Regions from separate parts of the Paenibacillus sp. strain BS8-2 genome, predicted to be linked through region 1. Evidence: a T-box and tRNA genes for the amino acid it is inferred to sense, from the RefSeq annotation. Region 1 holds a T-box; the other holds one or more tRNA genes.
What was found. A T-box is a leader RNA that pairs with one kind of tRNA and senses whether it is charged. The one in region 1 lies ahead of leuS (leucine--tRNA ligase), so its partner is inferred to be a tRNA-Leu.
Positions count from the first base shown of each region.

Region 2: it has a tRNA-Leu gene. The T-box ahead of leuS (leucine--tRNA ligase) is inferred to sense a tRNA for this amino acid. The anticodon was not compared.

Region 1 covers NZ_CM137010.1:4,117,459-4,125,210, reverse strand. Annotated here, with positions in the region: gene comER (late competence protein ComER) at 100-939, shown strand; gene leuS (leucine--tRNA ligase) at 1,031-3,472, opposite strand; T-box leader at 3,534-3,761, opposite strand; gene ACX1C1_RS17515 (hypothetical protein) at 3,836-4,177, opposite strand; gene ACX1C1_RS17510 (YwbE family protein) at 4,209-4,406, opposite strand; gene ACX1C1_RS17505 (DEAD/DEAH box helicase) at 4,530-6,290, shown strand; gene ACX1C1_RS17500 (YjcZ family sporulation protein) at 6,449-6,541, shown strand; gene ACX1C1_RS17495 (Cof-type HAD-IIB family hydrolase) at 6,603-7,406, opposite strand; gene ACX1C1_RS17490 (pseudouridine synthase) at 7,459-7,752, opposite strand, start outside.
Region 2 covers NZ_CM137010.1:5,270,586-5,278,337, reverse strand. Annotated here, with positions in the region: gene ACX1C1_RS23120 (YdeI/OmpD-associated family protein) at 504-1,106, shown strand; tRNA gene ACX1C1_RS23115 (tRNA-Leu) at 1,171-1,257, opposite strand; gene ACX1C1_RS23110 (GyrI-like domain-containing protein) at 1,477-2,106, shown strand; tRNA gene ACX1C1_RS23105 (tRNA-Leu) at 2,165-2,251, opposite strand; gene ACX1C1_RS23100 (divergent polysaccharide deacetylase family protein) at 2,448-3,320, shown strand; gene ACX1C1_RS23095 (N-acetylmuramoyl-L-alanine amidase) at 3,285-4,046, opposite strand; gene ACX1C1_RS23090 (YqzE family protein) at 4,191-4,391, shown strand; gene ACX1C1_RS23085 (hypothetical protein) at 4,382-5,311, opposite strand; gene ACX1C1_RS23080 (YqhG family protein) at 5,433-6,383, opposite strand; gene ACX1C1_RS23075 (DEAD/DEAH box helicase) at 6,380-7,752, opposite strand, start outside.

The DNA of each region.
Region 1 (7,752 bases):
TAATTGCCATTCGAATATCACAGATGACATAACAAACAAGTCCCTTGGAATACAATGTAAGAGCATCTTAATTGGATCGACGTCATAGGAGGGCTAACCATGAACGTTGGATTTATCGGCACGGGCTCCATGGGCAGCTTGCTGATCGAATCATTTGTCGCGTCAGGCGCGCTGACACCGACCGAAATTGTCGTAAGCAATCGAACCTACGCAAAGGCGCAAGCGCTGGCCGACAGATATCCAGGTATGAGAGCCGAGTACAGCAACTCAGATGTTGCTCGTGGAGCCGATTATGTATTTTTGTGTATCAAACCGCATGAATTCATAAACGTTGTAAGGGATATCAAGGCCGTTCTCAGACCCAACCAAATAGTTATCTCGATTACAAGTCCCGTACTCGTCTCGCACCTGGAATGTGAGCTATGCTGCAAGGTGGCCAAAGTCATCCCAAGCATTACGAATTTGGTATGGAGCGGCGCATCACTCTGCATCTACGGGTCCAGAATTCAAGAGCGGGATCAAATAGACATTGAGGCATTGTTTGCTCATATTAGCCAGCCCCTTCGAATCGAAGAAGATTACACCCGGATCGTATCGGATCTATCGAGCTGCGGGCCTGCTTTCTTTGCCTTCCTTCTCCAACAATTCGTCGACGCTGCAGTCGATGAAACCGGTATTCCCCGGCAAGCTGCACAAGATGTCGCTGCGAACATGTTGCTCGGTACAGCCCTCCTCCTAACCGAAGGCGGCTTAACCATGGAGAACATTCAACAGCGCGTTGCAGTCCCCGGCGGTATTACGGCACAAGCACTCAAGCTGCTGCACCGTGAGACGGACGGTATTTTCAATCAACTTATTCGGACGACGCATCAAAAATATCAAGAGGATCTTGTCAAGGTTTCGACCTTATTCTACGGCGAAGAGGTGAACGGACAATAGCTGTTCTTCAGCTAATGTCCGCTCACCTCTTCGGGTTTGCGTTATACGATACGATAACCTCTCGCCGTTTATCTCGGACTGCATCCGTCGTTTAGTTCGCAACGATGTTAACGAGCTTGCCTTTGACCGCGATTACTTTACGAACAGTCTTGCCCTCGATCAGCTCTTGCACCTTCTCCAGACCTTTAGCCAGTGTCTCCATGTCAGCTTCATTCATGTCGGCTGCAATGGATACACGATCGGCAATTTTGCCATTAACTTGAACGACAATCTCTACCTCCTGATCAATTGTCCAAGCTTCGACATGCTCTGGCCATGAGGCGTAGTTGATATTATCCGTACGGCCAATGCGCTCCCACAGCTCTTCTGTGATATGCGGCGCGATCGGGGACAACATCTGCAGGAATTGCGCCATTGCGCTAACCGGAAGCGACTCTGTCTTGTAGGCTTCATTTACAAATATCATCAATTGACTAATTACGGTATTGAATCGAAGATTCTCGTAATCTTCGGTTACTTTCTTGATCGAACGGTGCCAAGTGCGCTTGAAGGCATCGCTTGTTTCCTCACCGTCCGTCAACTTCGTGCTCAAGGCTCCATCTTCGTTTACGAAGAGACGCCATACGCGGGACAGGAATCGATATGTGCCCTCTACGCCGTTTGTATTCCATGGCTTGGTAGCTTCCAGCGGACCCATAAACATCTCGTACATACGAAGCGTATCCGCGCCGAACTCGCCAACTATATCATCAGGATTAATGACATTGCCGCGCGACTTGGACATTTTTTCATTGTTCGTGCCCAGAATCATGCCTTGGTTGACCAGCTTGTGGAACGGCTCCTTCGTATGAACAACGCCAAGATCGTACAACACCTTATGCCAGAAGCGCGCGTACAGCAGGTGAAGCACCGCATGCTCGGCGCCGCCGATATACAAATCGACAGGCAGCCATTCCTTCTGCTTCTCCGGCGAGCAGATCTCTTTGTCGTTCTTCGGATCGATGAAACGAAGGTAGTACCAGCAGCTTCCCGCCCATTGCGGCATCGTATTCGTCTCGCGGCGCGCCTTCATGCCTGTCTCTGGATCAACCGTGTTCACCCAGTCCGTTACGTTAGCTAGCGGCGATTCACCCGTACCGGACGGTTTGATGGCATCCACATCCGGCAGCAAGAGCGGCAGCTGATCCTCAGGCACTGTCTTCATCGTGCCATCCTCCAGATGGAGAATCGGAATTGGCTCACCCCAGTAGCGTTGACGGCTGAACAACCAGTCGCGGAGACGATATGTTACCTTTCCTTGACCTTTACCGGACTCAGACAAATGCTGGATCATGGCTTTGATCGCTGCTTCATTGGACAAGCCGTTCAAGAAGTCAGAGTTAACATGCGGACCGTCGCCTGTATACGCCTCTTTCTCCACATCTCCGCCAGAAACAACCTCAATAATCGGCAAACCGAATTGCTTCGCGAATTCCCAGTCGCGCGTATCGTGACCCGGGACGGCCATAATCGCACCCGTTCCATATCCTGCAAGCACATAATCCGCAATCCAGATCGGCGTTTTTTCTCCGCTGACAGGATGAATCGCATATGCGCCTGTGAAGACGCCGGACTTTTCTTTCGCAAGATCTGTCCGCTCCAGATCGCTTTTGCGAGCCGCGGCTTCTTGATATGCGACTACCGCATCCATCTGCTCAGCCGTCGCGATCTTGGCAACTAATTCATGCTCGGGCGCAAGCACGCAATACGTAGCTCCATACAACGTGTCTGGGCGGGTTGTGAAGACGACAAGTGCAGCGTCTTGACCTTCAATCTCGAAGGTAACCTCGGCGCCAGTTGACTTGCCGATCCAGTTGCGCTGCATATCCTTAATGCTCTCCGACCAATCCAACTCCTCTAGATCCTCAAGCAAACGTTCCGCATATTCCGTAATTCTCAGAATCCATTGACGCATTGGCTTGCGAACAACGGGATGACCGCCACGTTCACTCTTACCGTCGATGACCTCTTCGTTGGCAAGCACCGTGCCAAGCGCCGGGCACCAGTTAACCGGAACTTCGGCTACATAAGCCAGTCCGCGATTATACAATTGAATAAAGATCCATTGCGTCCACTTGTAATAATCGGGGTCCGTTGTGCTGAATTCGCGGTCCCAATCATACGAGAATCCAAGAGACTTGATCTGACGGCGGAAATTATCGATATTTTTGAATGTGATATCTCTAGGATGTTGTCCCGTATCCAGCGCATGCTGCTCCGCTGGCAGTCCAAATGCGTCCCATCCCATAGGATGAAGAACATTAAATCCTTTCATCCGCTTATAACGTGATACGATATCTGTTGCTGTATACCCTTCGGGATGGCCGACGTGCAAGCCCGCTCCTGACGGATAAGGGAACATATCCAGCGCATAAAACTTCGGATTTCCACTTTCTTCTTTTGTTTGGAATGTCTTGTTCGCATCCCAGAATTGTTGCCACTTCGGTTCAATCTCCAGTGGATTATACCCATGGCGCTGTTGCTCTTGGCTCATATAACTTCCTCCTAATTAGATCTGAAAAAACAATAAAACCTCTCGCCCCCAGCGGATTAACGCTAGGGACGAGAGGTTATTCTCCCGTGGTACCACCCTAGTTAACGAGCGGCATTCTTTGCCGTTCGCTCACTTGAGGTCCTTAACGCGGACGAATCGGCGTTTATCGCAATTCCGGCGACATCGCAGCTCCAAGGCGAGCTTCCCTGCATACAAGGTCCGGCTTTCACCAACCGCCGGCTCTCTAATCCCTGCATCCGCAAGTACTATTCCTCTTCAACACTTCTTATAGAAAATCAATTAAACCAAATTATATAAGGACGATGGCGCTAGTGTCAAGCGCAGCGACGGAGACTACCCTGATTAGTTGTGATTGTGGACAGAACCATCCATTCGTTGTCCATCATGAAGCCGAAAGCGCTCCAACTGTTGAAATAACTGTTCACGCTTTAATATCTCCACTTGCTTGGGACCAATCAAGTCAAAATGCGGATATTGATCACGTGCATGTATATATTGCGGATGAAGACCGTTTACCTCGCACCAGCGCGACAGCTTGTCAAGATCTGCACAGCCCACTTTGGTGACGGTTGTCATCCAAGGAAACCTAGGATCCAGCCAATAATGGGTAATAAATGCGATTTCACCGCGAGCAACGGCAGCTTTCCACTCGTTCATTTCGTGTCGTGTAATGCCGAATGCCACGTTCTCGTTCCTCCCTGCCTGCCACCGCGCGCTACGAAGACAAGATTTGTTTGACTCTCCCTACCTGTCCGTCTGCTAACCTTACCTTTATACCATGAGGGTGGCTCGGAGAGTTTGTCAGCAGCGATTGGACAATGCCCTTAGTCAGTTTACCTGTTTTCTGATCCTGCTTCAGTACGATATTCACTTCGAGCCCCGGTCTCACCGAGGCACGGATCGTTCCATCCATGCTCATACCCCGTTTCTTAGATGTTGGGCAATATTTTAACACAGTAAGATGCAAGATGCACTTAGCTCCCCAAACTGTTATACTAGGCATCATACGAATCAATGAAATGAGGAATTACGGAATATGTCTATGTCATTTGGCGCTCTCGGCATCACGTCAGAGCTTACCGATCTATTAAAGGAAAACGGCATCGCCTCTCCGACGCCTGTACAGCGTCAAACTATCCCGATGCTTCTACAAAATAAGGATGTTATCGCGCAAGCGCAGACGGGCACAGGAAAAACGCTAGCGTTCGCCTTGCCTATGCTTCAACGTGTCAATGTAACCAAGGAACAGGTGCAAGCGTTGATACTGACGCCAACTCGTGAGTTAGCGATCCAAATTACTGCTGAGATCAAGAAGCTTGCTCCTGTCGTCGGAGCAAATGTACTTGCCGCTTACGGCGGTCAAGACGTCGATGCCCAAATTCGCAAGCTGCAGCGTGCGCCGCATATTGTTGTGGCTACACCTGGCCGATTGATCGATCATATGAAACGCGGCACGATTAATCTCGGCAAGTTGTCGATGCTCGTGCTGGACGAAGCCGATCAGATGCTGCACATGGGCTTCTTGCCTGAAGTAGAGAGCATCATCGTGCAGACGCCTCGCGCGCGCCAAACGATGTTATTCTCCGCAACGATGCCGGATGCTATCCGCAAACTCGCAAGCGAATACATGAATGCGCCTGAAGATGTTCAGATCCGGAGCGCCAACGTTACGCTCGATAATATCCGTCAGGTTGTCATCAATACATCGGATCGCGGCAAACAAGATGCTCTTATTCACCTGATCGAGCAACATCGTCCATATCTTGCCGTTATCTTCTGCCGTACAAAGGTACGCGCCAAGAAGCTGAATCAGGCGTTGCAGGATCACGGCTTCGAGAGTGACGAGCTGCATGGCGATCTGACTCAAGCGAAGCGTGAGCAAGTGATGAAGCGATTCCGTGATGCAAAGCTGCAGATGCTGGTCGCCACAGACGTTGCCGCTCGCGGCCTCGACGTAGAAGGGGTTACGCATGTCTATAATTTCGATGTGCCGCAAGACGCCGAAATTTATATTCATCGCATCGGTCGTACAGGACGAGCTGGTCACAAAGGGATGGCGATTACGCTCGCTACACCATATGACGGCTCGAAGCTCGTGTTGATCGAGAAAGGCATACAAGCACGTCTAGAGCATCGCTCCATCGACAGCGAAGGCGTTGTATCGGCTGTGGATCACAGCAAGTCGACCCGCCCTGAGCGTACAGGAAGCGGCGAACGAGGTGCTGGCGGACGCGGAGGTTCACGCGGAGCTGGACGCGGCGAGAAAGCGGAGCGCGGTGGTCGCGGTCGTGGCGGCAGAAGCGATCAGAACGGCGGTCGTGGCCGCGGCGGCAACGATCGACGCGCATCTGCTGGTAAGAACGAAACACGCAGTGCCTCCGAGGGACGTGCTGGTCGCAGAAATTCAGATGACGCCGCGGTGAGCGGCCGCGTTAGCCGCTTTAGTGCCGACGAGCGAGGAAACAAACGCAGTCATGCGACTGCTAATTCGGGAGCTCCCGAGTCAGCTAACTCCAATCCTTGGGAGACCGGCAACGAAGGCGGCAAACGCAGCGATGCAGGTCGCAACGCCAGCTCTCACGGACGGCGTAATGATAACACTGGCAGCCCGAGAGGCCGCAGCGGGTCAAGCAGCGCCACAAACGGCGGACGAGGTCGTTCTGATGATGCTGCGAAACGCAGCAGCGGAGCGAGAACATCCGGTTCAAATACGAGCAGTCGTGGCGGCAGCCGCGGCCAGAGCAGACCAGGCGGCTCCGGAGGACGTTCTGGCGGTCCACGCGGACGCGGCAGATAATTTGATATGATCTTGAATGGCCCATTTCAGGCCGATACTAGACGAATGTCCAATCCAATTATTGGACGAATTCATAGTATAGAGTATGCCGATTGTCGGATTTCCGCAGTTTTATAACAGCCTTCCCTATCGGTAATCGTTTTTTAGGAGGCAATAGCATGTCTGGTGTGCATGGAGGCTACTCGTCGGCAGGTGTAATCCTGGTTCTGTTTATACTGCTGGTCGTCATAACGAAGACTTTCTGGTACTAAACAAATCTTGCACCAATATCGCAGAAACCGCCGGAGCGAGCAGCTCCGGCGGTTTCTCTGTTTATGGTGCAAGGATGACATACTCCCTCAAAGCGTCAGCGACACTGCCCTCGTTATTCGTGCCAATCACAAGGTCGGCACGTTCTTTGACTCCGACGGGTGAATTCCCCATCGCGATACCAAGACCCGCAAATTCCAGCATTGAGATATCGTTATAATAATTGCCGATCGCAATGATGCGTTCGCTCGGAATGCCGCGCTCCTCAGCCAGTCTCCGCAGGGCGCCGCCTTTGCTCGCCCCCGGATGCTGGATATCGATAAACAAATCTCCGCTTCGAATCAATTGAAGATTCATCTGCGCACGTTCCCAATCCGCTTGCACAGCGTCGATCTCCGCTTTCGTCCCGAAAACCGACAACTTGAGCAATCCTTCGGGAAGCTTCTGATCGCGCTCGAGCATAGTAGGTATCGCTTTGTGATGTTCATACATCTCTGCCGCAGACTCCGTTATCCCTTCCACCATCATTTCGTACGCGGTATTCAGATCGAAGTGAACACCATTCTCACGACAATATGCCAGATAAGGATGAAGCAAATCGCTCGCTATATCAAATTGAAACAAAATGGACCTATCCGCAAATTCAACTGTTGCTGCTCCGTTATGAGTAATCAAAGTTCCGTTCAAGCCCAGCTCTTCAAGGACAGGAAATGCGCCAATCGGCCCTCTCCCCGTACATAAGACGATCTCCGCGCCTTGTAATGCACAATCCCGTACTGCAGCCTTCACCTGTTCAGGCAGTGTATGTCCGTCGGTTAGCAGCGTTCCGTCAACGTCAAGTGCCACCAAATCATATTGCAATGTCATGCCTTGCCTCCATCTCGTCTCTTTCGATTTGCTACATAGCCTAGCCCCATGTTCAAGTTCGACTTGTGCCTCGGTGCGCTTTTAGAAGCTCAACCTCAACGCCAGTCAGCTCTCTGTAGGCGCCTTCGGCAAGCGATTCATCCAGCTTGAGCGGGCCCATCGATAGTCGTTTTAAGGTCAATACGCGTTTACCTACGGATTGAAACATTCGCTTCACTTGATGAAATTTCCCTTCACGGATCGTCAATCGAATAAGTGATGACTCACCGTTTTCTTCGTCATCAGCAACGTTTTCCATCGCTTTAACCTCAATAATATGAAGCTCGGAAGGCATTGTAACGTAACC
Region 2 (7,752 bases), 1.2 Mb from region 1:
CGCCGGTTCGTTTGGCGGCAGTCAACCGAGCGGAGGGCAGGGGGGATACGGTGGAAGCTACGGAAGCGCGCCTGGCTCTGCACAGCCGGGTTATGGCAGTGCACCGCCACCTCCAACTGGCGCCGGTTACGGCGGTGGAGTGGGACAAGGCGGATATCCGCCGCCTCCAGGCGGTCATAGCAGCTATCCCCAAGGTCAAGGTTACGGTCAACCAGGCCAGCCAGGTTACGGCCAAGCGCCTGGGCAAGGTCAAGGATATGGCCATGGGCATAACAAATACGGTTATGACAAGTATGGTCGGCCGTACAAAAAGAAAAAAACGGTGCTTGATGTATTCGGCGATTTGTTCGATTAATCGATTCGATGTAATCAATAAATCCTCCAGTTCCTAATGGGAATTGGAGGATTTAACTTTGGTTAGTGAACAACATGAACGGGATTGAACGGGGAAAAATGAGTAACCACTCTGTACAAGTTGTACTCGGAAGGGAGATTGCGTCTCAATGGAAATAGAAGAATACATTCCCGTCCGAACGCGAGAAGCACTAAGGGAATGGCTAAGGGAGAATGGGGGAACAAAAGCATTCTGCTGGGTTGCTGTCAGCATGAAGCCGGTGCCGGGCACGCTCCTATATTTGGATGCGGTAGAAGAATGTTTGTGCGTTGGGTGGATTGATGGAGTCAAGAAAAAAATATCCGATACCGAGACGATCCAGCGATTATCCCCTCGGCGAAAAAAAAGCAACTGGACCGAACTGAATAAAGAACGCGTTCGACGTCTCGAAAGGCTGGGTCTGATGCGCGAGGAAGGCAGGATGGTATTGCCTGACATGAATTTCGATTCCTTCGTAATTGATGAAGATATATTGAGGAGACTGCAAGAGGATCAGGAAACGTACCAATGTTTCACTGCTTTTCCTTCTTTGTACCGTAGAGTTCGCATCGACAACATCCAAAGCATCAAAAAACAACAGCCGGAATTGTTCGAGAGACGATTGGACAAACTGCTTGCCCATTCGAAAGAGAATAAGATGTATGGCGACTGGCATGATCATGGTCGGCTGCTGGACAATGAAACAATCGACAGCGAAGAAACTGGAGAATAAAGCCTTACGCTTATCTATAAAAATAAAAAAGACTTGCCATTAGGCAAGTCTGTTCGTTTAGGGTTGGTGCGGTCGAGAGGACTCGAACCTCCACGGCTGTTACACCACTAGAACCTGAATCTAGCGCGTCTGCCAATTCCGCCACGACCGCATGTCAACTTGTGTCAACAGAAAATAATATATCATAGGACTGAGAATGTGGTCAAGCATTTTTAAATTAAAGTAAACACATGCCTAAGTGATCATTTTCCTGATGAGTCATTATGATCTAATGGATGAAGGAAATTATGAGAGTTAGTCACAACTTGCAAATATCGAACAAGTGTTCTATAATGATGGGAATACTAGTGAGGTCGGAGAGGATATCGGAATGGAACAGAAATACGAATGGAAGAAACGGGACAAATCGATTTACATACCCAAACCAGAGCCTATGGTTATTGAGCTCGAGCCCTACCAATACTTTATGCTTCGAGGTAAAGGCAATCCCAACGACTCTGAATTTCAGGAAGCGATTAGCGCTTTGTATTCTTTATCGTACGCGATCAAGATGTCACCGAAGAAAGGCGTAGCGCCACAAGGTTATTATGACTATACAATCTTTCCGCTAGAAGGGATCTGGGATCTCGAAGTAGAGGCAAGGGGACAGTCTGTGCTGAATAAGGACAAATTGGTATATACACTTATGATGAGACAGCCTGATTTCGTGACGGCTGAGGTAGCGCGAGAAGTCATTGACGCAGTATACAACAAGAATCCTCATTCCAAAGTGGGAGAAGTCACATTTGAAGCGCTGCATGAGGGATTAAATATCCAGATGATGCATATCGGACCTTACGACGATGAACCTCAGAGCTTCGCTATAATGGAGCAATTTGGTGAAGCAAATCAACTGAAGCGAATTTCGTACACACATAAAGAAATATATATATCGGATTTCCGCAAGACAGCGCCAGAAAAGTTAAGAACGGTGCTGCGTTACCAAGTGTCTCGCAGCTAATGTATACCCGATTAAAAATAAGAAAAAACCCAAGCTCCCGAGCTTGGGTTTCTTACATTGGTGCGGTCGAGAGGACTCGAACCTCCACGGCTGTTACACCACTAGAACCTGAATCTAGCGCGTCTGCCAATTCCGCCACGACCGCATGTCTGAAGTGACGAGATTTATAATAGCACGGGCAGAGAGGGGAAGTCAATCTGTGCAATAAAGTTTGAATTTTCAGCATATTAATTCTTGGCCATACTCCTCCAAATTCGATTGTTGGTACATAAATCCACTTCATACGTGGAAAGGTAATGTTAGGAAACCGGATAGGTTGTGAACAAGGAGGATGTAATGAAATGAATTCCATTAAGTACAATAGCAAAGAGAATCGGCATCAACCATTTAACGAGCATCGCAAATGGATTCATACTGCGTTAAGAGTCACTACGATTATGGCTTTGTTATTGTGCTGCTCAGGATTGCGTGTGTCTGCCGAAGGAGAGGGCCAACCCACACAACCTGCCCATCGTACGGTGACAATTGTGATCGACGACTTCGGCAATGGCATGAACGGGACAGAAGAGATGCTGCAGCTTCCGGTGAAATTCGCCGTCGCCGTCATGCCGTTTATGCCGACGACCAAACAAGATGCTGAAGCAGCGTACAAGCTGGGACACGACGTGCTGATCCACATGCCGATGGAACCGAACCAAGGGAAACGAAGCTGGCTTGGTCCGGGAGCGATTACGGTAGATCTGAGCGATGCGGAAATCAGGCAAAAGGTAGAAGAAGCGATCGCGGAGGTGCCGCACGCGATCGGAATGAACAATCATATGGGCTCCAAGGTTACTGCCGATGAACGGATTATGCGGGTTGTGTTGACTGTGTGCAAGGAGCATGGATTGTTTTTCTTAGACAGCAGGACGACATTCAAATCAGTTGTTTCAAAGATCGCGAACGAGGTAGGCGTACCTGTATTGGAGAACCATGTATTTCTGGATGATGTCTATACAGTAGAACATATCTCGAAGCAGGTAGGCGTCATTCGCAAACATATGGCTACCCATGAACATACGATTACGATCGGGCATGTTGGTCCGCCTGGGCCCAAGACGGCATCAGTTCTGCGACAAAGCATACCCGCACTGCAATCGAAGGCAGCTATCGTTAAGCCGTCTGATTTGATCAGAGCGCTAATTGGCGACCCACTTGTATTGCCGAATCCCTGAAGCAATGGCTTGAGCGATTTCGAGTTGACGCCGGGGATCCGTTAACATCGTACGATCGTCTTCGTTGCTGATGAACCCCATCTCCACGATAACGGAGGGCTGCTCGACACCACGGAGCAAATAGAAGGGCCGTCCTTCGCGCGGCATCTCTTCGGACTGTTGCTGACGATTGAGCGCATCTTGGAGGCAGAAGGCCAGCAGAGCGCTTTCGCCTGTACTCTGATGCAAGACAAGAGGCCCACGCTTCACACGATTACGAGCCCAATTGACATGAAGACTTACGAGCAGCTCGCTTCCAATCTCTTCAGTCAATCCTTTGCGTTGCGATAAGTCGCGCCGATGTCTTGAGCTCGTGCGATGCCAGCGATTGTCGTCGCTTAATGCGTAATCTTCTGTTCGGTTCATGACGGCGGGTATGCCTTGGCTCCGTAAGAGGACATACAATTTGCGGGCTATCGCTAAGTTGATATCCTTCTCAAGCAAATCGCCATGATGCGCGCCTCCGTCGATGCCACCATGACCTACATCGATAATGACCGTCGTCGATGGCATCGTCCATCGATCGCTTGGTTCGCCTTGACCATTGAGATGATTGGTGTGAGAATCACTGCTTGAATCTCTGCTTTCGTTGATATTTATCTCGCTCGAGCCCTTGGCACTCACGGATGGTGTAGCACAATGAAACACAATCATCATCAAGCTAATTGACAATATCATACGAAACATGTCGGACACTAACCTCCTAGGTGCCTAATCTTTATCATTACTTCCGTTAGCGTGGCTATTCGGAGGGAAAGTCATTCATGACTACGATAAGTTTGATCGGGGAATGCTGTTAGTAACAACACTTATCATATGGAGGCGTTCAGGATGGCTGTTAAAGGCGGGAGCGAATTAGTTAAATATATGACGGAACAATTCGTCACTTATATGGAAACACCGGCAGAGACACGTAAGCAAAGCAAAACGTCAGCCAAGGCTGTAAGGGAGCCATGGCTGACGAAATGGTTCGGGTGGGGACCGCTTAGTCTAATGTTATGGTGGCGCGGCCGAGCTGGACGTCAACGATAGAACTGTCCGAGCGTGAGGAGCAACGAGGCCGGAATATATCTTCGGACCTCCGCATTCTCGTCGCTTGATAAGCTAATAAACAACTCTCCATCGGACCATGTCGTATAACCCAATACGGACCAGACATACAACATTCGACCTTGGAAGGCTTCGCTGACATATCGGAGCTCTGCGCCATTACCAATGTTTTCTTTCATGATTGCAGCGGGATTCGAAGAAAATGGATAAGGGCTTGAAGTCAGCCATGGCAGTCGACCGTAAGGATCGAAAGCGGACATGGCAGACGATGCAATGACGGAAGCGTGGGCGTTAGTCAGCCCATGCTTCTTTGCGTTACCTTGTAAACGGCTCCAGCCTTCGGAGTCTACAGGAAGTTCCTCGCCGGAATAAGCATCTGTATAATGAACATTGTTACTGGCGATATCCGTTGTTGCATTGTTCGTCGTAACCTGCCATGCAGCTTGCAAGGGGTGTACATAGAGCCTCCTTGCTTTCATTGACGATCCCGTCAAACCTAACTTCTCTAATGTTAATTGAAGCGACTGATTGCTGAATGGCGGATATTCGCCAATCCCGTATTCACCGAGTATAAAACCTCCTGCATCCTTCGCATAAACGACCATATACCCTACGATAAGCTGATTTTTCTTGAGCAATACGAGCCAGCTGTGCGTTCCGGGTCCAAGCGGCGCAGTGCTAATCCAAGAGCCACGCCAATCCTTAAATGTTTCATCCCCGGAGCTAGACAACTCGTCCATCCATACTTTTGCTTGCTCTTTGAGCGTTATTGCCTGTTCGCCAGGTTGGTGCGTCACGGTATAAGCGGGCGTAAATTCTTGGGCGGAAGCTCCGCTCGAGAGACTGAGCATAACAGCAAGCATCGTTGCCGCTGTCGCGATTTTCCAGCTATTGCGCATCATTATCACCTCTGTTGTTCATTGTAGCGGACAAGCTCGAAGAAGACTGTTGCAACCTGTCGTTCAATATCGGGAGAGGAACCGCTTCTTTTGCCGCAATGAAACGATTCCCGTCAGATCCGTATCAATCAATGCCCTCCAGATGGAAAATGCCGCAGTTAATGGCGGATGCCGTCACTCTAGGCTCATATTGCCACTTAATCTCCGCTTGCCGCTGCGAGAATTGTTCCTGAATGGCAGATAAATTCTCTGGCAACGCATTTGCGATCAACGGCTCATAGTAGGAGTTAATTCGACGCAGCTCTTCTTGCAATCTTGCCGAAGCATCTTCGGCCCATCTGTAATCATATGACTTCAATTTGCGCTCCAATGCTTGCTCGATTAATGACAGCGCTTTGTTATAAGAGATCCCATTCCTCGCGAGGTGTATGTTGGCAGGCAGCCGCGGTGTCAGCTTCAACAATTGCAGCTGATCGTGGAAACCTTCTACGATATGACCGGTAACCAGCGATACGCCGAAGCTATGAATTTCATCTCGCTTACGATCACATGTCAGCTCAACGCGCAAATTGACGCCTAACCATGCGGTGTACGGGGTGGAGCTATAAGGATTGCCTCCGCGTTTGTCCGGATCTTGAAATAGATAGACATAGCTGCCCTTGCTTAGCGTTGCCCCAAACAAAACATCCAGCTTGCGAGATCCGAAATATAGGTCCTCGCGTGGTACGCGTGCCGGTGCGGCGATGCTGGAATTAATGAAACCAAATGATCGGGCTAGTGCAGCGTCTGCGGAAGAAGCCATGGGATCACTAGCAGTGGAGGCAGCTGACGTTGGCTCGGGTTTGGCGATCATCGCCTCATACTTGGGTTTGTCCGTGACAAACAAGAAGGTCATCGTTTCGGGTTCTGAACCTATCCGGTCGACAAAGCTCCAATAATAGGGGCGGTTCGTCAGCTCGCGGTCTGCCGCAGGTGAGAGCTTAACCATATAATGCGCATTCGACTTCTCTAATACCGAACAGCCTGTTGCGTCCAGGAACCGACCTACAAATTTGTGTATCTGCTTTTCGTTCACTGTTTAACCTCCACGCTCTGACCTAACCGATCCAGCTTCACAAGCAGATCAGGGCTCTTGGTCGGCTCATGATCCGAACGAAGCTGGCTGATGGAGCTGCCAAGCTGATCAAGCTGCTGCTTCAGCTCTTGCTCGTCGGTTGCTTCTAACATCGCCTTCGCTAATCGCTTCTCAATAGTTTCGCCGCCGTCCATTTTCTCCAGGATATGATCCAGCTCGCCAATAACAAGCTCGAACAGGTTGATCTTCTCGTGGAGAAGTCCGACGATATGCTCTTCGATCGTACCTAGTGTACACAGATTATAGATTCGGACATCCTCTTTCTGACCAAGACGATGCACGCGGCCGATCCGCTGCTCGACGCGCATCGGATTCCAGGGAAGGTCAAAATTAATCATGTTGCGGCAGAACTGCAGATTGATGCCTTCACCGCCGGCTTCCGTTGCGATCATCACTTGCGCGCGCCCACGGAACAGGTCCATCATCCAGTCCTTCTTGCCACGATTCATGCCGCCTCTGTAGGGGACAGCGATCATCTCTTTGGATCGGAAGAACTGCAGCAAATACTCTTGCGTTGCCCGATATTCTGTGAAGATGATTACCTTCTCATTCATCTCTTGGACGAGCTCCATCGCTTTTTCCGCTTTCGTATTGGCTTTGATTCCTTTGATCTTCTCGACGAGCCCCCAAATTCTAGGTCGCACTGGAGAATCCTCTTCCGTTTTCTTGAATAGGTTAATTAACGTTAGGAACACAGCGTCACGGCTGCTGCATACTTCGCGCTGCAAGGTGACAAGCGATAGCATACTGGACAGATCACCGCCGCTTTCGTTGTATCGTTCCTTGACGAAGCCCGTAACGGCATCATAAAGAGCTTTCTCGTCTTCGGAGAGCGACAATGGGATATTTTTGACATGACGTTTGGTGAAATGGATGCCGCCGTCGCCGCGCCGGTTACGAATCATAACGCTAGAGAGCGCCTCTTGCAGCTGATCCTCGTTTTTGGGCAATCGTTTGTCGACGACAAAGTTGGCAGCAAACTCGCTTTGACCGCCTAGCTGACCGGGCTTGAGTAATGTAATCAGGTTATATAATTCATCCAGATCATTTTGGATAGGCGTCGCGGTTAGAAGCAGGCAATACTTCTTGCGGAGAAGATTGGCGAACTGATAGTTCGTCGTTTTTTTGTTTTTGAGCTTATGAGCCTCATCGATGATGATGAGATCGTAATCGGTGCCTAACACCTTCTCGCGATGGGGCTCGCGCTTGGCCGTATCGATGGAAGCAACCACAACATCGTATCCCCAAGTATGCTCTCTCTTCTGAGCGACTGCGGAAATTCCGAATTTTTGATTGAGCTCCCGCACCC